Regions from separate parts of the Glutamicibacter sp. AOP12-B1-11 genome, predicted to be linked through region 1. Evidence: riboswitches for the same ligand, from Rfam matches in the RefSeq annotation. Region 1 holds a riboswitch; each other region holds the start of a gene.
What was found. Region 1 has a riboswitch for S-adenosylmethionine ahead of ACT3UQ_RS09400 (flavin reductase family protein). Riboswitches for the same ligand answer to the same signal wherever they lie in the genome.
Positions count from the first base shown of each region.

Region 1 (7,264 bases):
GGGCGCGATCCGCGCCTTGACGACCTGGGCGAAGCGTTGCACGCGCCGCTCGAATTCGGCGTAGCTGTACCTGCGGGTCCCGTGGATCACCGCGGTCTTCGACGGGTATACCTCGGCCGAACGCTGCAGGAATCGCAGGGGTGTGAGTTCCGAGTGGTTAGCCTGAGTCATGACCATGTGTGCGATATCCTTCGATTCGTATCCGTGGTTTCCTTCAGCCTGCGCCTGTGAGCTGAAGCACTTGCGACCTTCATGGTGGCATGGACCTCGGGTTCAATCCAAGAACCGCAGTATCAATTCGTTCAGTGGCCGAAATTCAGCGCCGGGTGGCAGTTCGGTCGATGAGCGTCTCCGGGGAGATGCCGAGAATCCTGTCGTCACCCTCTTGCGGGGTGCCGCGACCGTCGGTGTTATTCGTCAGCACCCAGAGCTCGCCGGTCTCGCTGACCTTCACGTCCCGCAGGCGCCCATGGTCACCTACGAGGAACTCGGTGGAATCGTGAGGCGTGCTCAGCTCCACGGTTCGCAGGCGCTCCCCGCGCAGGTTGGCGATGTAGAGGACCCCGTCGTAAATGGTGATGCCGCTGGGGCTCGCGGACTGCGTGCTCCATTGCTGGATCGGGTCGCGGTATTCGGGATCTTCCGCAATGCCTTCGTGCGCCGGCCAGCCGTAGTTGGCTCCGGGCTCAATAATGTTCAATTCATCCCAGCGGTTCTGCCCAAACTCGCTGGCATACATGGTTCCGTCGGGAGCCCAAGCGATACCTTGTGGATTGCGATGGCCGAAACTGAATACCGGCGAACCGGGGAAGGGGTTGTCGCCGGGGACCTCGCCCTGAATGGTCAGCCGCAGGATCTTTCCGCCTAAACTTTCCAGATCTTGAGCCGAGGATTCATTTCCAGCGTCTCCCACGGTCGCGTAGAGCATCGAATCCGGTCCGATGGCTAGACGCCCCCCGTTGTGAATTCCTGCCGATGGCAATTCGGACAGGATCGTCCGCGGATGACTCAGCGCGAGCGCACCGCTGTCGCCGGAAAGTTCGAATCGCTGGATGCGGTTGCCGTCTTCTGCGGTGGAGTAGGCGAAAAGGTAGGGCTGTTGAAAGGCCAGCCCAAGCAGTCCGCCTTCGCCACCATGAACTACGTCGTCCAAGCGGATGATTTGCCGGGCATTGCCCGCTGAATCTATTTCCACGATCCGCCCCGAATCGCGTTCTGAAACGATCAGCGTATTTTCGGCGAAGACCATGGACCAGGGGGCGGCTAGCTCGGCTGCGATCCTTCGCGGTTCGGGCGACTTGGTATCGACTGCCCTGCTGCTTGACGTGGCGCCGGGGGAACGCGGTGCTTCGGCGGCGCATCCGGTGAGCATCGCGGCGCAGGCGAGAATTCCAAGGAAAACCGTGATCTTCGGATTACCAGCTATTCGAGGCCGCATGGTTTCAGGCTAGCAAGATCCGTTCGCTATGCAAGAGGCTGGGCGCTTCGTATCGCACCGAAGGGGAGCGGTATCAGCGGGCCGCGCAGCCGCATCCGAACCCTCCTGTGATTGAATAAATTTCCGATGGACCCTCGAATACTTGTGGCTCATCGAATTTTGGGTTGAATATTTCGATTTGCGAAGCAATTTGTTTGACGCGCGGGAGCTTAGGCCAATATCGTTTTAATCAGAATCATGAGCGTCAGCTAAAGGCCCTGGCTAGCTGGCCGGCAACCCTCTATACGGTAGCGGGGTGCTCCAGGTGAAGATTCGGTGTCGCGCAACACCGCACGATACAAGTACCGCACATCGAGGCGTTAAACCTTCGACGGCGGGTAAGAGCAAGTCAAAGCTGCTTTAGCCTGCCGCCGACCGTCGCCGTACCGGTGGGCATGAAGCAAAGGAAGTCAAGGCATGTCTTTGAATCAAGAACTTGACGCACTGACGCTGCGCAAGGTTTTCGCCCAGCACCCATCGGGAATTGCCACTCTGTGCGCCGAAGTCAACGGGGAAAAGACGGGAATCGTCGCCTCCTCATTCACCGTAGGGGTTTCCTTGGAACCGGCGTTGGTGATGTTTGCCGTGCAGAAAACCTCGAACACTTGGCCGAAGCTGCGGGACGCAAATCGAATCGGCGTTTCGGTGCTCAGCGAGCGCAATGAAGGGGTCTGCAGGCAGATCGCTTCCAAGAGCGGAGATCGATTCCGCGGTGTGGACACCCACACCAGCGACGACGGCTCGTTGTTCATCCATGACTCAACGCTGTGGCTCGACACGACGATCTACAGTGAGGTTGAGGCCGGAGACCATTGGGTCATCCTGTTGCAGGTCCATGGCCATAAGGTCGCCGAGCATTCACCGTCGATTTTCCATGATTCACGATTTCACTCGTTACCAGTCCCGGAACTCGTCTAAATAGTTGTCTTCGCTTCGCGCCACCTGTCATTTTCGCTGACAAGTGGCGCGCAGTCGTTTAACTGGCCCGGCGAGCTTGGACCGCGCGGGCGCGTTAAGTTCATATGACCGCAGAGGGGTGCTCTGCATCGAATTGTGGATTACTCGCCTCGAAGTTACGTTTCAGTAGCTTTTTGGAGCGGTGACTACCGCGTTCTTCACGAAGATTCTTTCCACAAAACTATCCACACCTCTGTGGATGGTACGTTGATAAGTCGATGAAGCGGGTTGAAAACACCGGAATCCCGCGAGATATGCTGTGGATAACGTCATTTGCGAAGGTTGACTCTACAAAGAAATTAACTTTCTATCCACAGGTGTGCAAACAACAAACTCCAAGTCAGATAGTCATTAGCGCAACTTAAGTGGGGTAATCCACAAGCTTCTCCCCAAGTCGCACACAGGGTCATCCACAGCTAGAGGGGGATTATCCACAGATCTTGTGGATAACAGAGTTTGCGGCTATGGATAAGAGACCTACTGTTGGCTTTGGGACTGATATATCCACAGGTACCGCCGACACGATAACGTCGGTTGGCGGTGACATGCTTGAGTGTTGCCATCATGGCACAAGGGTATTTCCCAGAGGGTCAATAGGGGATGGAAGTGTCAGTTATGAGCGCGGAGCCGGTCTACGAGAGTCAGGGTTCGGAAGCGGGTCGCACCCCGCCGCAGGATATTCCTGCCGAAATGTCGGTTCTTGGCGGCATGATGCTGTCGAAGGATGCGATCGCCGACGTGGTCGAGGCGCTGCGCGGAACAGATTTCTATCGCCCGGCCCATGAATCCATTTTTGACGCAATCATCGATCTCTACGGACGAGGCGAACCAGCCGATGCCGTGACGGTCTCCGATCTGCTCACCAAGCGCAGCGAGATCGCCCGCGTGGGTGGCGCCGCCTATCTGCACAACCTCATCCAGCAGGTGCCCACCGCCGCGAACGCCGGCTACTACGCCGAAATCGTGCGCGAACGCGCCGTATTGCGCCGACTGGTCGATGCCGGGACCCGGATCGTCCAGATGGGCTATTCGCCCGATGGTGAGGTTGACGCGATCGTCAACGAGGCGCAGGCCGAGGTGTACAAGGTCGCCGAGAACCGCAACAGCGAAGACTACGTGCGCCTGAGCGACATCATCGAGGGAACCGTCGATGAGATCGAGAATGCGGCGAACGCCGGCGACGGAATTACCGGCGTGCCAACCGGGTTCTACGAATTCGACGAACTGACCCAGGGGTTGAAGGGTGGTCAGATGATCATCATCGCCGCCCGCCCCGCAGTGGGTAAGTCGACCTTCGCCCTGGACTTCGCCCGTTCCGCGGCAATTAAGAACAATATGGCCACCGTCTTCTTCTCGCTGGAAATGGGCCGCAACGAAATTGCGATGCGCCTGCTCTCGGCAGAAGCATCCATCCAGCTGCAGGATCTGCGCAAGGGTTCGGTGGAAGACGCACAATGGACGAAGATTGCGACCACGATGGGTCGCTTGAACGAAGCTCCGCTGTTCATCGACGATTCGCCGAATATGTCCATGATGGAAATCCGCGCCAAGTGCCGACGGCTGAAGCAGCGCAACGAGCTGCGCATGATCATCCTCGACTACCTGCAGCTGATGAGCTCGGGCAAGCGCGTGGAATCGCGCCAGCAGGAAGTGTCCGAGTTCTCGCGTAACCTCAAGCTGCTGGCCAAGGAACTCGACGTTCCGCTGGTTGCCCTCTCGCAGCTGAACCGTGGTTCCGAGCAGCGCACCGACAAGAAACCAATGATCTCGGACCTTCGTGAATCGGGATCGATCGAGCAGGACGCCGATATGGTAATCCTGCTGCACCGTGACGATGTCTACGACAAGGAAAACCGTCCGGGTGAAGCCGACGTGATCATCGCAAAGCACCGTGCCGGCCCCACCAAGACCATCACCGTGGCGTTCCAGGGCCACTATTCGCGCTTCAGCAACATGCAGAACGACGGCTAGCCTGCCGAGGCAGGCCTACGGCACAGGGCAGGGTCCAGAAATCCGCAAGATTTCTTGGCCCTGCCCCTTGGTTCAGCTGCGTTCTCCGTGCATGGCTTCGTGCCGATGATAGTGCTGAAAGCGCCGTCCATTCGCGCCGCGCGTGGGGCTGGCTGCCTAGAAAAGGCCAAGGACACCGCTGGAGAGTATCCCGGTAGCTCCCACCATCAGCGCTAGGCAGAGCGCGGTGATCTTGACCAGTCGGCGACGCGTATCTTCGTTAAGCATGGGTTCAGCTTACAAAGCCATGCGGTGCATCCACTAACCATCGGTGCCGAATCGGCGTCCGAGAAGTTCAATGAAAGAATGGCCGCATGCCATCACCACGTGACTCTGCGGTAGATTCCGCAACGGTTGAGTCGATCTATGCCGCCAAATATTTGGCGACCACCCTGGGCATGTTCGTCCTGGTCTTCTTGGTGGGTTTCGAAGCGTTGGCGGTTTCCACGATCATGCCGCTGGTCAGTGAGCTGCTCGATGGACAGAAGTACTTCGCGCTGGCCTTTGCCGCACCGATTGCCAGCGCGATGCTTGGCATGGTTGCTGCGGGAGAGGTTTCGGACCGAAGAGGCCCGAAGATTCCGCTGTACGCTTCCGTGGCTATTTTTGCCGGCGGCCTGCTTATCTGCGGCACCGCGGCGGATATGCAGGTGCTGATCCTCGGAAGAATTTTGCAAGGCATCGGTGGCGGCGCCGTGACCGTGGCAATCTTTGTGCTGATCGCTCGGGCATATCCGGCAAAATTGCACAGCAAAATTTTCGCACTTTTCGCCGCCGCCGGGGTGATCCCGGCGTTGCTCGGACCGTGGATTGCGGGCCTGATCGCCACATACCTCGGTTGGCGTTGGGTATTCCTTGGGGTGCTGATCTTCATCGCCTTCGCGATCGTGGCGGTCATCCCGACCCTGCATCGCATGGATTCTGCACGCGATGCAACCCTCGGTCCGGTCTCCATCAAGCGGCTACTGCTCGCGGGGTTCACCGGGGCTTCGGTGATCGCCATGAACCTGCTTGGGCTCATGGACAATGGGTGGCCCTCCGTCGTCGCCCTGCTGTCAGCGTTGGCGCTCGCCCTGTTGGCGATCCGGCCGCTGCTGCCCGTAGGGACCTTCAGCGCCCGGCGTGGAATGCCAGCCACGGTGCTGACCCGATCGCTGGTGGCTGGAGCATTTTTCGGCACAGAGGTCTACCTGCCGTATTTGCTGCGCGAAGACTATTTTCTGCCTCCGGACCGCGCGGGTCTGGTGCTCACCGCCTCCGCATTGTCCTGGGCCCTGGGCTCGTGGCTGCAGGGGAAAGCCGGTGAACGTTTAAGCAATTCCGCATGCATCGGAATCGGCGCCCTGGCCGGGGCGTTCGCCATCTCCACCGCGCTTTATGCCGCGTTGTTCCACCCGTCGGTGGCCATCATCGTGGTTGGTTGGGCGATAGGCGGATTTGGAATGGGAATGATCTTCCCACGCCAAAACGTGAATATGCTGGCCCTCTCCGGCAAGCAGGAACAAGGGTTCAACTCCTCGGCGATGACCATGGCGGATGCGCTGGGCAACGCGGGAGTGACCGCGCTTGGCGGGGTCATCTTCGCCACGGTGGCAGTGGGGCTGGGCTTCGCCGCGGTCTTTGCCTTCTCGTTGTTCCTGATCATCGTACTGCTGGTCGTTACGCCGCGGATCGAATCCCCGGCGGCGGCTGGCCCTAAGTAGCCCAGGCGTATGGAAACTGAGCTCCCAGCCATCGGCGCACCGGCCACCAGGGCGCTGCTAAGCGCTGGTATCACGAGCCTCGAACAAGCGGGCGAAACCGGCGAGAAAGCGCTGCTTCGGTTGCATGGCGTCGGACCAAAAGCGCTGCGCATCCTCCGTGAAGCCCTGGACAAGCAGGGTCTTGAGCTGCGCAGCTAGGCGCGTGGCAGGACTTTCAGGTGCTCTGGGGTCGTCGCGACGAGGTGTGGCTGGTATTCGGCGTGCTTAGCGACATAGGCCTTGACGTACGGGCAAACTGCCACGATCTTGGCTCCACCGGCGATGGTGTTGTCCAACGCGAATTTCACCAGCACACTGGCCAGTCCTTGTCCGCCGTATTCTTCGTCCACGGTCGTGTGGAAAAAGATCCGCTCGGTGCCAGCGGAACCGGTGAATTCTCGAAAGTGGGTTGCGCCAATGACCTTTCCATCATCGTCCAGTGCATATCGCCGACGTTCGGGCAGGAAAACAGGGGTGATTTCGCTCATTTGGTGGCCGCTTTCTAGGAGGGGTTAACTCGTGTACGTAGTCGGACGGTAGGTAGCGCCGGCGCCGGCAATGGCGCGGGAGTGTTTTCCGGAAATGGGCCAAAGCGGTCCTCCGAGCTGTCTCCTGGTTCGGCGCCGATTTCCGCTTGGTACTGCGCGCGGAATGCGAGGACTTCTTCATGGCTGCGTCCCACGAAGTTCCACCACATGAGGATCTCCTCTTTCAGCGGCTCTCCGCCGATCAGCAAAGCGCGGACCGGCTGCTCGCCGGCAGTGATGCGCAGCGTGGTGCATCCGGCCCGGACGAAGCCCAGTTCGCGGTGCTCAAGTGGTTTGCCGTTGACCGTCGGACGGCCCTGATCAACGAGTACACCGTGTTCGTGATGTGCGGGGACCACGATTTCGACCTCGGTATGCGGGTCGAGGTGCAGTTCGGCCCCGCTGAGTTCGGTATGCGTCTTCACCGGGGAGGTGAGGCTCTGCTCGCCAATCGCGAGAGTGCCGAGGAAAACGTTGAGCATCCATCCTTGGCCGTATATCGGTTCGGGACGGTAATTTTCGAAGGTTGGTTCCATATTGCGCACCCGGTC
Region 1 covers NZ_JBQSYL010000013.1:3,641-10,904, reverse strand. Annotated here, with positions in the region: gene ACT3UQ_RS09410 (AMP-binding protein) at 1-177, opposite strand, end outside; gene ACT3UQ_RS09405 (PQQ-dependent sugar dehydrogenase) at 317-1,438, opposite strand; SAM riboswitch class IV at 1,672-1,788, shown strand; gene ACT3UQ_RS09400 (flavin reductase family protein) at 1,895-2,395, shown strand; gene dnaB (replicative DNA helicase) at 3,050-4,405, shown strand; gene ACT3UQ_RS09390 (MFS transporter) at 4,759-6,147, shown strand; gene ACT3UQ_RS09385 (DNA-binding protein) at 6,157-6,345, shown strand; gene ACT3UQ_RS09380 (GNAT family N-acetyltransferase) at 6,342-6,674, opposite strand; gene ACT3UQ_RS09375 (pirin family protein) at 6,689-7,264, opposite strand, start outside.

Region 2 (7,264 bases), on a different contig from region 1:
CTGATTTGGAACATGAAAATGCGATGAAGCGAATAGCGCGTAGTCGCAGGCAGCGGGTCACCCGTGCCACCGGGCCAAGTCCGCAGCACCGATCAGCGCGGCATCGGAGCCAAGCTCGGCTCGTACGATGCGAGCAAACGGCCGGTAGCCTCGCCCCGGCAGCAGCTGCCGGTAGGAGGCCTCCGCCTGTTCGACCAGGGAAGTGGAAGCAGACCCTAGCCCCCCCGCCGATGACCACGACGCCAGGATCCAGCACAGCCGCAAGATTCGAAATTCCCCTCCCGAGCCATCGACCCATCTCTTCGATGAGCTCCATGCAGGCAGGGTCGCCATTGACCGCCAGCGCCGTCACCATCGCTCCGCTCACCTTGCCGGGGTCCGCTTGGCAGGCTTCACGCAAACTATATGCCCGCGGAGAATCCAGCCGGACAAGCTCTGCCCCTTCACGTCCCAGTGCGTTGCCCGACGCGTATTGTTCCCAGCACCCTCGATTTCCGCACGGGCAACGGTGGCCGTCCACCACCAAAGTCTGGTGCCCGAACTCCCCGGCGACGCCGAAACTGCCGCGCAGAATACTGTTGCCGAACATGATGGCGCCGCCGATACCCGTGCCAAGGGTCAGGCAGACGCTCAGCTCCTCGCCTCGTGCCGCCCCGAAACGATGCTCGGCCCACCCCGCGGCGTCGGCATCATTATTCAGGACGACCTTGCGGTTCATCTTCGATTCGAGGCGTTCACGCACCGGCTCATCACGCCATGCAAGATGCGGGGAGAAGAGGACATGCGAACCACTTCGGTTAATCCAGCCGGCGGCCCCGACACCCACGGGCATATGAGTATCCCCGTCGCTGAGCTCGCTGACTACCTCGGCAATAGAATCTTCGGTCAATGCTGCGCTCCGGCCCGGAGTAGGGCGGAAGCTCCGGCGAAGAATCCGGCCGTGGCCATCGACCACGCCGCCGGCGATCTTCGTCCCGCCGATGTCTATGCCGACCGCAAGGTTTTCGGTAGACATTTCACCCTTCCAATGCGTGCGTGTAGTTCAGCAGCTAGCTTTCGAAGGACTTCTTGCTGCTCGCTACCAATGCCCGGTCCACCTCATGGAACCCAAAACAGAAACCTGCCGAAAGCACGAAGGACTTAATTGCAATCTCGTCGAGTTCATCCGCCACGTAAACCAGCTGGACAGGCCCGGCAAGCACTAGTAGCACCAGCGTCCACACCGCATATACCCAAGAGGTTTTCGCCTGTGCCATCTGCGGGTATTGAGAACGGCGGTGAATAGTGCGTAAGCCGATGACCAGGATGACCCCCGCCAGAATCGCCGCCCCGGCGATGAAAAAATAACGTTGAGTGCGGATCAATGTCATGGTCACACCAATTAAGACACCGAGAATTGCAGACATCCACCAGCTCGCGGAGCGCAGTTCGACCAGTTCAGCCCGTGGCTCGCTTTCCGTCACGGAGCTCCCTTCGGTTATTTATCGGCGTCGAGAAAAGTTGTTGACGCTATGTCAAGGATACGCTTTGGGCTTTGCCCGGCCGAAACCCGGCACGGACGGAAAACGCGCAAGCCCTTCAAAAGCGCAATGCGGTTTTGGTCAGAGCAACAGCGTCCAGGTCACTACGGCGGTCCGGTCCGAAGTATTTTCCCAACTGTGCGGCTCACGGCCCGGGAAGGTTACCGTATCGCCCGCTTGCAGTTCAATGCGGTCCTCGGGCAGAACCAAGGTAAATTCTCCGGAAATCACGTGCAGAACTTCCACCTTGCAATCCACCGAATACAGCTCGGCCTCCCCCGAGCCCTGCGGCGCGACCTCTGCCCTAATCATCTGCACCCGGGTCTCGGCGCGGGGAGTGACCAGCTGTTCGGTGATCCCCTGACCGCCCAAGGCGATTCGCGGTGCGTGCTCCAACCTGACCAATTTGGTTTCAGGTACAGAGAAGAGCTGCCCGACTTCTAAGCCCAATACTTCGCAGAGCCTAAGCAATGTCGATACCGACGGGCTAGTCAAGTCTCGCTCCACGCGAGACAAGAACCCCTTGGTCAGTCCGGACATTTCAGCCACCTGGTCGATGGTCATTCGTCGGGTTTGGCGTACCCCACGCAAACGGGCACCGATATTAATCGACGAGCCGGTGGGCTCTACGGGCAGTGTTTTCATGCTCTCCCACCATTTTGACACCGGCGCAGCCCTAGATTGGCAGCACCCGGCCTACAATTCCGCTAAACCAATCCGGTTCAGGTTCCTACACTGCGTCAGTTTACCAATAGGCAACGAGAACTGCGCCGAGCTCACGCTTCAGTCCTGAAGTCAGCAACCAATCCCTCAATGCGCCGGCGCTGTTTATTCAATCGCCAAGAAACTAGACTCGGCACATGGATACCGCTGGCAATCCGTCCTCCAAGAGGCTTCGGACCTACTTGAACGAGGCCCGCAACACCGTGCTCTGGAAGTGCCAGGGACTCTCCGAGGAGTTGGCCCGCCGCCCCATGACGGATACCGGAACCCACATGCTTGGTGTCATCTACCACCTAGCAATCACCGAATACGGTTATTTCGGCGAGTGCCTAGGTCGTGTGCCCAACGATCGGCATGTGCTTCAACTACTGCAAAGCGATGAACCGCAGATCGACTTCCTGCCTCCGGCCAGCTTCTCGGTAGAAGATGTTCTCGCGTTGTACCGAAAATCCATCGCATTTGCCGAACACGCGCTTGACGAATTGAACTTAGAATCCCCGGCAGAGGTCCCCTGGTGGTCCGTGCATCGGCATACCACCGTGGAGCATCTTATTGTTCATATGATCGCGGAGACCTCCCGGCATGCCGGGCATCTCGATATCGTTCGAGAGCTTCTCGACGGACAGGTAGGACTGCGCGAACAGGCGAGAAATATCCCTGGATTCAGCGCTGAGCAATGGAAGGAACAACGCTCCTCGCTGCAGCGAATCGCCGAGCAGTCCTAACAACGATTCTTCGCCAAATCTTGCTCATAGCTCTGGCAGGGCACCGCCTCTAACAGGCCGCATAGGCTCGCGCTAGCTCGGATGGCCCTGACCGAGCCCAGCGACTAGGAGCACCACCTGGTGAAACTGCCGGTCCGTAGCCTGGCGTTGGTCCCAACGGACCAGAGGCGTTGGACCTGAGCGGCATATTGCGCAGCGATACTCCCGCGCGGCTCGGGCAGGCCTGGCGGCATCGACGGCGGGTCGGGAGGGGAGCCACTTGCCGGAGATCGGTCACCGGGCCAGCCACCGGTAGTGCCCGATGTCCAGATCCCCGCCCGGCGACCTTCGCCTGCGCCAAGCGCAGGGTTCTTGTGGGCGCGGTCCGTGCACCTCCCGGTGCTCGGCTCTGCTTCCCATGAGGCCCGCGAGAGCCGAGTATGACGTCTCACTACGCATCCGGACAGCCCACGGGTGTAGCATCGTGGTGTTGCTTCACGAGATGCGGCGCCAAGCTCCGACTGGCCGCACACCAACCCCAGGTTCATGGGTGGTTCGGATGAAGAAGCGGTCCGTACTCCAACCGGCTACGGGCAAGAGCTCTTTTAAGGGTCCACGATAGTTATGGCTTCAAACGTCCTTCCCATTATTGACCTGCAAACCGGCCAGGTGCAGTTTCCGCTTCGCGGAGTCTGGGTCAGCTACTACGTCACCGACCCGCACCTGCTCACCCGATTGCTAGCCAGAACCGTGGGTCCGCCGAGCTTCGACAGGCAGCGCGAGGAACTTTCGGTATTCGTGGCAGCCCGAGGGCAAAACCCTGGCGCCGCTAAGGTATTTAGTCTTGCCAAATTCCCAGTGCTCGACTCACTCACTAAACTAGGGGGTTGAACCTAACCCGGATCATCTGCCCGTGAATGATCCAATTCTGCCGCAGGAGACTCATCCCCGTGATGGCCCCAACCTCAATTCCCGAACCATCCAAGGCGCAGATCCGCCGCTGGCGCCAGTACATGGCCGATGAGGTCGCCGAAGGTGCGATCTACCGTGAACTGGCCGAAAAGCGCACCGGACAAGAACGCCAGATTCTCCGTGGGCTAGCCGAAGCGGAAGAACGCCACGAAAATTACTGGCGCGCTAAGCTCGGTGAACACGTGCGCCCGGTCCGTCCGTCGATGCGGCGCACCATGTTGCGTTTCATGGCCCGGCATTTCGGTTCGGTGTTTGTCTTGGCGCTGGCCCAGCGTGCCGAAGGCAACTCTCCTTACGCCACCGATCAGGATGCCGCGCCGCAAATGGCCGCGGATGAGCAAGTGCATGAGGAAGTCATCCGTGCTTTGGCTACGGCCGGCAGATCCCGGCTGTCCGGCAACTTCCGAGCCGCGGTGTTCGGCGCAAATGACGGGCTCGTTTCGAATCTGGCCTTGGTCATGGGCATCGGCGCCACCGGTGTGGCCTCGTCCCTCGTGCTCTTCTCCGGAATTGCCGGCCTGCTGGCCGGCGCGCTGTCCATGGCTGCCGGGGAATTCGTGTCAGTCCGTTCCCAACGTGAGCTTCTCACCGCGTCGCGCCCCACCCAAGTCACGCTTTCTGCCGCCCGTGACCTCGATCTTGACGCCAATGAATTGGTGTTGATCTACAAAGCACGTGGCATGAACAATGAGGACGCCGAACACCGCGCGGCAGAACGCATGGGGCTGTTTACCTGCGATTGCAACCCCTCCTTCTCACTCCATCCAGAAGTTCGCAGCGCGGAACTGGAACGCGAACATGAGGAGCTTGGTTCGGCACCGGGAGCCGCCATTTCTTCGTTCATGTTCTTTGCTTCGGGCGCAGTCATTCCGATCCTGCCCTACATCTTTGGGCTCACCGGGCTAGCTGCGGTGAGCGTGGCGGTCGCTTTGGTCAGCATCGCGTTGCTGCTCACCGGCGGCGTCGTTGGCCTGCTATCCGGTGCGTCCCCGCTCAAACGTGGCGTGCGTCAGCTGGCCATTGGCTTGGGTGCGGCCGCTGTAACCTACTGCTTGGGCTTGCTTTTCGGCACCACCGTGGCTTAGCTCCAAAAGCAGACTGCTGGCCGTTGCCCCAACATGACACAGCTTGAGGCAACGGCCACTATCGTTGTTAGAACCGCGTGCGGCGCCGCAATGGAGTCATTGTTTTAATGAATTCGACGGCTTCTTGCACGGTGTCCACCAAAGCTATTCTGCTTTCCATGGCCCTCCCGGCGGCAAGCGCCTGCAGCAATGGCCAGACCGGTAGCTTCCGTGTCCAATGCTCGCGGCCCACCAACACAATGGGAGCGACGCGAGCGCCGGTCGCGTAGTAGTTTTCGCAGGCGTCTTGGAATATTTCCTGGACTGTCCCGGCAGCACCGGGAAGCACAATGATTCCGCCGTTTGCCTGTTCGAGCAGGATGGCTTCGCGAATCGAGTTCGTGAAAAACTTTGCTATATGCGTGGCGAACAGGTTTGGTGGCTCATGGCCGTAAAACCAGGTGGGCACGCCCATTGAATTTCTCGTGCTGGGGTATTCTTCACGCACTCGCAATGCTGCACGCGCCCAGGCAGTCCGATGACGGATCGCGTCTGGAGCTTGTGCGAGGATATCCACGGCTCTGCCGGTAGCCGTTTTGTCATAGTCTGCAAGCCACGCGCCGGCATTTGCCGCTTCCATGGCCCCTGGTCCCCCACCGGTAACAATCGAATAGCCTTGGCCGGTTAGCATCGCACCGAGCCGCACTGCATCGGCGAATTCTTGCGTGCCACGTGTTACCGCGTGCCCGCCCATGATCCCGATCATGGGCGTCTTGGCAAATACCCCATCGTAAACAGCGCTCAACATCGCCTGACCAATATGGTGATCATGCAAAGTCGTTGCCATTGTGCTGTCATCGGGCGAAAACTCAGCCGGAGAATTCGCTTGCGAATAGGTATAGATCTGCGCGTCGGGCACCTGCGAGTAGGGGGCTTCTTTGATCCCCGCATAGAGCTCTAGCGGGGAGTAGAGCCCACGTTCATAAATATTGAACGGGAGTTGCGTTCCGGTACTCATGCATAGCCCGCCGGTTGCTTCTACGAGCGAACGTCCGGCATCGGAATAGACGCAATCAATAAAAAGACAGTTGGCAAGGTCCAGAGCGCTTAAAACCGAGTCCCTGGTTCGAAGATCAACCCGGTGAACGCGCCAGTTTCGGGCAAGCGATGCTTGAGTTTCGATGGCTTCGGCTGCGAGCCTGTCGAACTCAACCATTGTGGTGATATTGACCGCTCTGGCGGGGAGATAAGGCCACACATGAGACATGCATCTACGCTACCTTGAACACAAGTGATTATTCACAGTTAGCGTCCTCAACTTTCACCTACGCCCCGAACGTGAAACGATGAGAGGATGACTGATTCTGTGCCACCACTCATTGACGCAAGGCACCTACTGGCGTACTTGGGTGACGTTCCATTCTTCTTCGGGCAACAACTTGCCAAGAACGACGAATCAGTGACTGACGTCGCCTTTGATGAAACTGCGAGTGTCATCTCGGGTACCGTCCTCGAAGATGGTCAGAAGTTCTCCCCCACTCTCACGGTGATTCGCAGCGCTTCGGGCTGGTCCATCGACGTTTCGGACTGCAGCTGCGACAAAGGCTCGATCTGCCCGCATATCGCGGCGCTGTCGCTCACCGCCAATAAGATCGCCAAGCTGCCCCGCCCGGCGGTCGTTCAAGAGCAAAAGACCGTTACTGCTTGGTCCCAGCAAGTGAACACCTGGTTTGAAGAACCCGAGCCGGGGCCCGCAGACGGACTATTAGGGTCACCAAATGACCCGGTCGTGGCCATGGCCTTGCAATTCATGGTCTTTGATTCGAAAAATACCTCCCAGCAACAGCAGTGGATGCCTTCGGGAGCGGTCCCCCACCCGACGCGCAACAAACGCTTCCGTTTGGGTGTTCGCCCCATGGTGCGCAACTCCGAGGGACGCTGGGTTCGTGGACAGCTGCGCTGGACTACCATTGCGTTCAAGACCTACGGCTGGAATATGCTGCGCAATCAGCACCATTGGTTCACCCGTTTTGCTGCGCTAGCACGAAGCAACACTCAGCTGCAGTTTAAGGTCGACGAAGACTGGTTGTTCCTCGATGAGTATGCCTCGGATCTGCTCTGGCCAATGCTTGGCGAAGCTCAAGATCTTGGTATCGAACTGATTAGCACCCGCAATGAGACCAGCGTGAATATTGACCGCCAGTCCCGATTTGAGCTGCTCGCCGACCTCGGGCAGGACAATTCGCTCACCGTGGCTGGACATTTGAACATTGCAGGTCAG
Region 2 covers NZ_JBQSYL010000015.1:59,809-67,072, forward strand. Annotated here, with positions in the region: gene ACT3UQ_RS10645 (ROK family protein) at 1-1,015, opposite strand, end outside; gene ACT3UQ_RS10650 (hypothetical protein) at 1,050-1,463, opposite strand; gene ACT3UQ_RS10655 (helix-turn-helix domain-containing protein) at 1,602-2,165, opposite strand; gene ACT3UQ_RS10660 (DinB family protein) at 2,381-2,968, shown strand; SAM riboswitch class IV at 3,441-3,553, shown strand; gene ACT3UQ_RS10665 (hypothetical protein) at 3,572-3,838, shown strand; gene ACT3UQ_RS10670 (VIT1/CCC1 transporter family protein) at 3,901-5,004, shown strand; gene ACT3UQ_RS10675 (LOG family protein) at 5,072-6,199, opposite strand; gene ACT3UQ_RS10680 (DEAD/DEAH box helicase) at 6,350-7,264, shown strand, end outside.
Region 2: it holds a riboswitch for S-adenosylmethionine, as region 1 does, so the genes downstream of both, ACT3UQ_RS10665 (hypothetical protein) here and ACT3UQ_RS09400 (flavin reductase family protein) in region 1, are expected to answer to the same signal.

Region 3 (7,264 bases), on a different contig from region 1:
TTCCCCGGCGATCTTCGTCGCGTCGGCCTGGGCAGCGAACTGCTCATCCACCAGGGATTCCAGCGCTTGATCGACTGCGTCCTGGGTGGAGACGTCCTTGTTGGCCACGAAGGTAGGTCCGATATTGCGCAGCACCGAAATGAAATCCTCACCCGGCACGGTGTCCACGTCGAGGTTCGAGCGTTCCTCGATCACCTGGGTGGCGACCGGGGCCTCCAGACCTGCAACCTCGGCCAGAATGCTCGCCGTTTCACCAGGATTGGCGGCGGCCCATCCGCGAGCCTTCTCGTAGGAGTCCACCACCAGCTGGGCGAGTTCGGGGCTCTCCTCGATGAAATCTTCGCGGGCATTCAACGCGCCATAGGTGTTGAAGTCCAAGTTACGGTAGAGCAGCTTCGCGCCGTCCTGTTCGGCATCGGCCATGATCGGATCCAGGCCGCTCCAGGCATCGACCGAACCGTTGACCAGCGCGGTGCGCCCATCGGCGTGCTGCACGTTCTGCAAGGTGATGTCCGAATCGCTCAGACCGGCTTCGGCCAAGGATTGCAGCAAGAAGAAGTAGGGGTCGGTGCCCTTGGTGGCCGCGACCTGTTTGCCCTCAAGGTCCTTGACCGACTTGATATCCGAGTCCTCGTTCACCACTAGGGCGGACCATTCGGGCTGCGAATACAGCGAGATGGTCTTGATAGGTGAGCCGTTGGAGCGGGCCAGCAGTGCTGCCGAACCGGCGGTGGATCCCACATCCACGGCATCGGCGCGCAGCGCCTCGTTGGCCTTGTTCGAGCCGGCCGACTGGATCCATTCGACGCTGACCCCTTGTTCCTTAGCGGCGGCGTCCAGCCACCCCTTTTCTTTCAGGACCAGGCTCAGCGGATTGTAGGTGGCGAAGTCGATGGACAGCGTCTGGCCGTCGGCTGCGGCGTTCTCGCCCGCGCATCCGGTCAGCACCAGGGCCGAAATGCCAAGCGTTGCTACGGATAGTGCGGCGCGACGGGAAAAACGATTCGAGAGCATGGAAAATCCTTGATTTGTGCGAATGGAAGGCCCGCGGGACCAAATGAGTGCGGTAGAAAGTGCTAGTGGTTCGTCGGATCAACGCCGAGCAGGCTCAGCAGCGCTGTGCGGTGGGCGACGAATTCGCTGCTCGTATGGCTGCGCGGGTGCGCCGCGGACAGGACTCGATCCTCGATCACGGTCGCCGAGGCCTGGCCCTCGGGTCGGCCCAGCACGACGATGCGGTCGGCGAGAGTCAGCGCCTCATCGACGTCGTGGGTCACCAGCAGCACGGTAGTCGGGAAAGACTTATGGATGGCCAGCAGCAGATCCTGCATTTTCATTCGGGTCAGCGCATCGAGCGCACCAAAGGGTTCGTCGAGAAGCAGGACGCCCGGGCGCCGGGCCAACGCGCGAGCAAGCGAAACCCGCTGAGCCATGCCCCCGGAAATTTCACGTGGGCGCAGATCTGCTGCGTGGCTCAAGCCGGTCAGCTCCAGCAGCTCGGCGATCAGCTGGCGCCCGGATTGCTTGTCGGTTCCCGGCGCAAGGCCGATGGACACGTTGTCTCGGACCGAGCGCCAAGGCAATAGCCGTGGTTCCTGGAATGCAACGGCGCACCGCTCATCTATCCCCGTCACGGCGCGGCTTCCGATGACCACCGACCCGGTGGAGGGGCGGTCCAGGCCGGAGGCCGCCCGCAAGAGAGTGGATTTGCCGCAACCGCTTGCGCCGAGAATTGCAACAATCTGGCCCGCTCCGAGGCGCAGATTCACGTCGCGAAGCACCGTGTTGCTTTCCTTCTTGGCGGTGAAAGTACGCGATAGCTCGAGGAACTCCACGTCGAGCGCCGTTGCGCTTTGGACGGTCTCGGGCAAGGCAAAGGCTGTAGTCATTTTCATCTCCATCGTTCCTGGCGGTAGCACCGGACACCGTTTGGTTTATTAACCGTGTGTGGTGGTTGCTGCGGCGTCACAGAGCCAGATCTCTTAGCCGCTCGGGATGGTTACACGACTATTACAGGCCTTCGAACGATTTCAATGCAAATCTTTCGTAACATGAAAAATATTCGATAGATGCGTCACATCATCGTGATGTTTCGATTTTTATTTCATCAATCGCGTATTTGGCCGAAAAATCGCTAAACGCTAGGTATTGCGTTCGACCTCGCTAGGCAAGTGCTGTCCTTGATGCATTTCAATCTCCATCCGCACACGACGAAATGTGACTAACCGGGTTGATGGCGATGTAAACCTCAGGCTACAAATGATTACGAACCATCCAGAGCGACCGAGAGATCTGGCTCGTCGACGTCGCAGCAACCACCCACCAAATATTGGCGCGGGACGGTGCTACAGCCAGGACCGATGGAAAGAATTGAGGACTTCCGATGTCATTTGGCGATCCCGCTGGCGACTTTAATGCGCTCAGCGACCCGTCTATTGCGGGTAGCGCGGTGGGGCTTGACGACCTTCCACAAGAACTTCCTACCCGGCAGTTGCTGAAGATCACCCCGGGCCCCGGCGCTGACGAGCAGTATGAACGGCTTGCCGGCATTTTCCGTCCGGTATTCGCGCAGATCGCCTCGGGTGCAAGAGAACGCGACCGGCAGCGGATCCTGCCATTCGAACAGGTCGGCTTGCTGAACCGCGAGCGCTTCGGTGCGCTGCGCCTGCCGGTCGCCGACGGCGGCCACGGGGCGCGCTTGAGCGATGTCTTCCGGCTGCTCATCGAATTAGCCGAGGCGGACTCGCATGTGGCCCAGCTATGGCGCGCGCACATTGCCTTCGTGGAAAATGCGGTGCGGCTGGAAGATGCGCAGCTCCGCAGCAAATGGGTTTCCCGGATCAGCTCGGGGCAGATCGTGGGCAACGCCTACACCGAGGAAGGCGGCAACGCCCTCGGGTTGCTCAACACCAAGGTCACCGAGGAGGGTTCGCGCTGGCTGGTCAATGGGCGGAAGTTCTACTGCACCGGCACCATCTTCGCCGACTGGACCACCGTAGCGGTGGCGCACCCGCAACTCCCAGGGCGCCAGATCGCGGTAGTTTCCACCCAGCACAGCGGCGTGAAAATCCTCGATGACTGGGACGGGTTCGGCCAACAGCTCACCGGTACCGGCAGCACCGAATTCCATGAGGTCCCGGTGGACACCTTCATGCCGGAGGACCCCACGGATCCGGAAGCCGCGATCTTCCAACTCGTGCTCATGGCGGTACAGGCCGGAATCGGACGCGCGGCACTGAACGACCTGCGCTCCTCCGTGCAGGCGCGTACCCGCAGTTTCAGCACCGGCACCGGAGTTCCGGTGCACCGCGAACCGCAGGTCTTGCAGCTCGTCGGGGAGGTCTCCGCCGAAATCTTCGCCGCGGAGTCCGTGGTCATGGGCGCGGTGCTGGAGGTCGAGTCGGCGATGGCAGACGCGAACCTGAATGCCGAGGAGCGCTTTGCCGTGTGCGAACTGGCGGCCAACCGTGCCCAGACGATCGTGCAGCCGCTGGTCATCGGAGCGACCAGCAAGCTCTTCGACGCGCTGGGTGCATCTTCCACCCGCAATAGCTGCAATATGGACCGCCACTGGCGCAACGCCCGCACCATTGCGACGCACAACCCGGCGATCTACAAGGCGCGCATCGTGGGGGACTACGAGATCAACGGCGTGCAGCCCCAGCGGCTGTCCGTCACGGGCACGGTAACCGGAGCAAACCGGTTCTCCGGCAGCTAGGCAACACTCTTCGAACACAGATTTTTAGACTAACCAGATTTCTTCTATGGATAGGGGCACACCAATGAGCGAGAACAAGCGCGAAATCCTTTTTAACGCCTTCGATATGAACTGCGTGGTGCACCAGTCGCCGGGCCTCTGGCGCCACCCGGATGACAAGGCGTCGACCTACAACACCCTGGGCTACTGGACCCACCTGGCCAAGGTGCTGGAAAAGGGCAAGTTCGACGGCCTGTTCCTCGCCGATGTGCTGGGCACCTACGACGTCTACAAGGGCACCAACGAAACTCCGCTGCGCAGCGGTGCGCAGGCGCCGGTCAATGACCCGATGATGCTCGTCTCCGCGATGGCCGCGGTCACCGAGAACCTCGGCTTCGGCGTCACCGCGGGTACCGCCTATGAGCACCCTTATGCCTTCGCGCGCCGCCTGGCCACCCTGGACCACCTGACCAACGGCCGCGTGGGCTGGAATGTGGTCACCGGCTACCTGCCATCGGCCGCCCGAAACATGGGCCAAGAAGACCAGATGGAGCACGACGAACGCTACAACCACGCCGATGAGTACCTCGAAGTGGTCTACAAGCTGCTCGAAGGCTCGTGGGAAGAGGACGCGGTGCAGAACAACAAGGAATCCGGCGTCTACACCGACCATTCCAAGGTGCACCCGATCAATCACGAGGGCAAGTACTTCAAGGTTCCGGGCATCGCCATCACCGAGCCAAGCACGCAGCGCACCCCGGTGATCTACCAAGCCGGCGCCTCCAAGCGCGGCACCGAATTCGCCGCGTCGAACGCCGAAGCGATCTTCGTGAATTGCCCAACCCGTGACCTGCTCAAAGAAGCGGTCGCCAAAATCCGCGACGCTGCCGAAGCCGCAGGCCGTGGCCGCCACGACATCAAGATCTTCGCCATGCAGACCATCATCACCGCCGAAACTTCGGAACTTGCCCAGGCAAAGTTCGAGGACTACAGCTCCTACGTGGATATCGACGGCGCGCTGGCATTGCTTTCCGGTTGGACCGGCATCGACATGTCCGCTTACGGACCAGATGACGTGATTGGCGACGACGTGAAGTCCAACGCCATCCAGTCCTCGGTGGAAACCTTCAAGAAGGCCAGCGGTGATACCGGCAAGCCATGGACCATCCGCCAGCTGGCCGAATGGATCGGCGTGGGCGGATTCGGTCCGGTCTCCGTCGGTTCCGGCGCCGAGGTTGCCGAGAAGCTCATCGACTGGGTTGAATACACCGACGTAGATGGCTTCAACCTGGCCTATGCTGTCACTCCAGGCACCTTCGAGGACGTCGTCGAGTACGTGGTTCCGGAGCTGCAGGCACGCGGGGTCTACAAGACCGAATACACCGAGGGCTCGCTGCGCCACAAGCTCTTCGGTGAAGGTGACCGGGTGAAGGACACCCACCGTGCCGCCCAGTACAAGATCTCCAACCGATTGGCCACCAAGGCCTAAATCCTTGAAGATCAAGCGCTAGCAAAGCCAGCGAGTCCCCGCGAAATGTTGAATTCCGCGGGGACTCGCTGGCTTTAACGGCTATTTGGCCGGGTTCACCACCATGGCCGAACCGCCTCCGCGGCGGTTTGGTTCAGCCGCCGCGATCAAGGTCCCGTCTGCGGCGATTTCCACCGCCTCCACCGCACCGATCTCAGCCTGCGGGGTGAAGGAATCACCGGCGGCGGTGAGCTTGTGCCCGAAAGCCTCAAGCGCCGGCCCATAGGCCTCGATGAATTCGGGCTCCGCCGTCACCGCCGCGGTATTGCGCTGCGAGGCGCGCGGGGCCGCGATGGCTTCGCTCAGATCCATGCCCAGGTCAATGCGGTTCACCAGGGTCTGCAGCACCGTGGTGATGATGGTGGAGCCGCCGGGGGAGCCGATGGCGAGCATCGGTTCGCCATCGCGCAGCACGATCGTGGGCGCCATCGAGGAGCGCGGACGCTTGCCCGGCTCGATCCGGTTCGGGTCGGCGGGATCGTACACCGTGGAGAAATCGGTCAGCTCGTTGTTCAGCAGGAAGCCGCGCTCGGGCACCACGATGCCCGAACCTCCGGTCTGCTCGATGGTCAGGGTGTAGGAGACGACATTGCCCCAGCGGTCCACCACCGAAAGGTGGGTGGTGGAGATATTCTCGGTATCCTGCTCAACCACCGGCTCGCTGGTTGCCGCCGGGCACACTCCGTCATAGCCCTCGATATCGCCCGGAGCCACCGGTTTCTCCGCGGCCTGTTCGGGGTTTACCGCGCACGCCCGGTCGACGCCGAAGAGCTTGTCGGTCAGGATTTCGGTGGGAACATCCACAAAGGCCGGGTCGCCGACAAACTTGCCACGGTCGGCGTAGGCCAGGGCTGTCGCCTCGAAGTAGTGATGAAGCGCGGTGGGCCGCTCCATGCCGGCGAGGTCGAACTCGCCGAGAACATTCAGCGATTCACCGATGGTGGTTCCTCCGCTGGAGGATGGAGCCATGCCGTAAACATCGAGGCCGCGGTAGCTGACCTGGGTTGGCTGCTGCTCCACGACCTCGTAGTCCGCGAGATCGGCGGTGCTCACATAGCCAGCCGGAACCGGGAGTTCGGTGTCCGCGGACGTGGGCGGAGCCTGCACCGTCTGGGATATTTCTTCGGCCATTTCGCCCTGGTAGAACGCCGAGGGGCCCTGCTTCGCCAGCAACCGGTAGGTCTGGGCAAGATCCGGGTTCTTGAAGATGCTGCCAACGTGCGGCGCATCGCCATCGGGCAGGAATAGCTCGCTGGTGGAGCCGAAGGTCGCGAAGCGTTCCTTGTTATCCAGGGTCTGTTCGCGGAATGTTTCATCGACAACGAAGCCGCGTGAAGCTACCTGGGTGGCTGGGTGCAGAACTTTCTTCAGGCTTTGGGAACCCCAATTGTCCAGCGCGCGCTGCCAGGTGGCCAGGGTGCCGGGCACGCCGACCGCCACGCCGCTGGTCACCAGTTCGGGAGTGAAGTTGTAGGGCTCGCCGGTTTCCGGATCGATGAAGGCATCTTGGGGCATTGCTGCCGGTGCGGTCTCCCGGCCGTCGATGGTGCTGATTTTTCCGGTTTTCGCGTCGTAGTACATGAAGTAGCCGCCGCCGCCGATGCCCGCGCTATAAGGCTCGGTCACGCCCAGCGCGGCCGCCGTTGCGACCGCCGCATCAACCGCGTTGCCGCCTTTGCGCAGGATCTCGATTCCGGCGGCGGTCGCTTCCGGGTCTACGGAGGAGACTGCGCCGCCGCTGCCTTTGGCCGTAGGCGTTTTGTCGGTCGCCCTGGGATCGGCGCTGGCCGGAAGGGCGGTGAAAGTTCCCAGTCCCAGCGCCAGTGCCGCGGCGCTGGCGATAGCTCTCGTACTTGCTCGTGACATACTTTGATCTCCTGAAAAGGTGGGGATGAAGCAAGCGCCAATTTACGGGAGAAGCACCTGAGACTTAGGCTGTGACACGCGTCACCGCGCATGCTTGTCGCTCATTACGCTCAGGTGAAGACTTCACTAGCGTCGGATTCACCGCCGTCGCCTCAAGGGCTTCGGAGGGCATG
Region 3 covers NZ_JBQSYL010000001.1:165,628-172,891, forward strand. Annotated here, with positions in the region: gene ACT3UQ_RS00850 (aliphatic sulfonate ABC transporter substrate-binding protein) at 1-1,014, opposite strand, end outside; gene ACT3UQ_RS00855 (ABC transporter ATP-binding protein) at 1,077-1,889, opposite strand; SAM riboswitch class I at 1,895-2,002, opposite strand; SAM riboswitch class I at 2,268-2,367, shown strand; gene ACT3UQ_RS00860 (acyl-CoA dehydrogenase family protein) at 2,384-3,718, shown strand; gene ACT3UQ_RS00865 (LLM class flavin-dependent oxidoreductase) at 3,783-5,186, shown strand; gene ggt (gamma-glutamyltransferase) at 5,268-7,091, opposite strand.
Region 3: it holds a riboswitch for S-adenosylmethionine, as region 1 does, so the genes downstream of both, ACT3UQ_RS00860 (acyl-CoA dehydrogenase family protein) here and ACT3UQ_RS09400 (flavin reductase family protein) in region 1, are expected to answer to the same signal.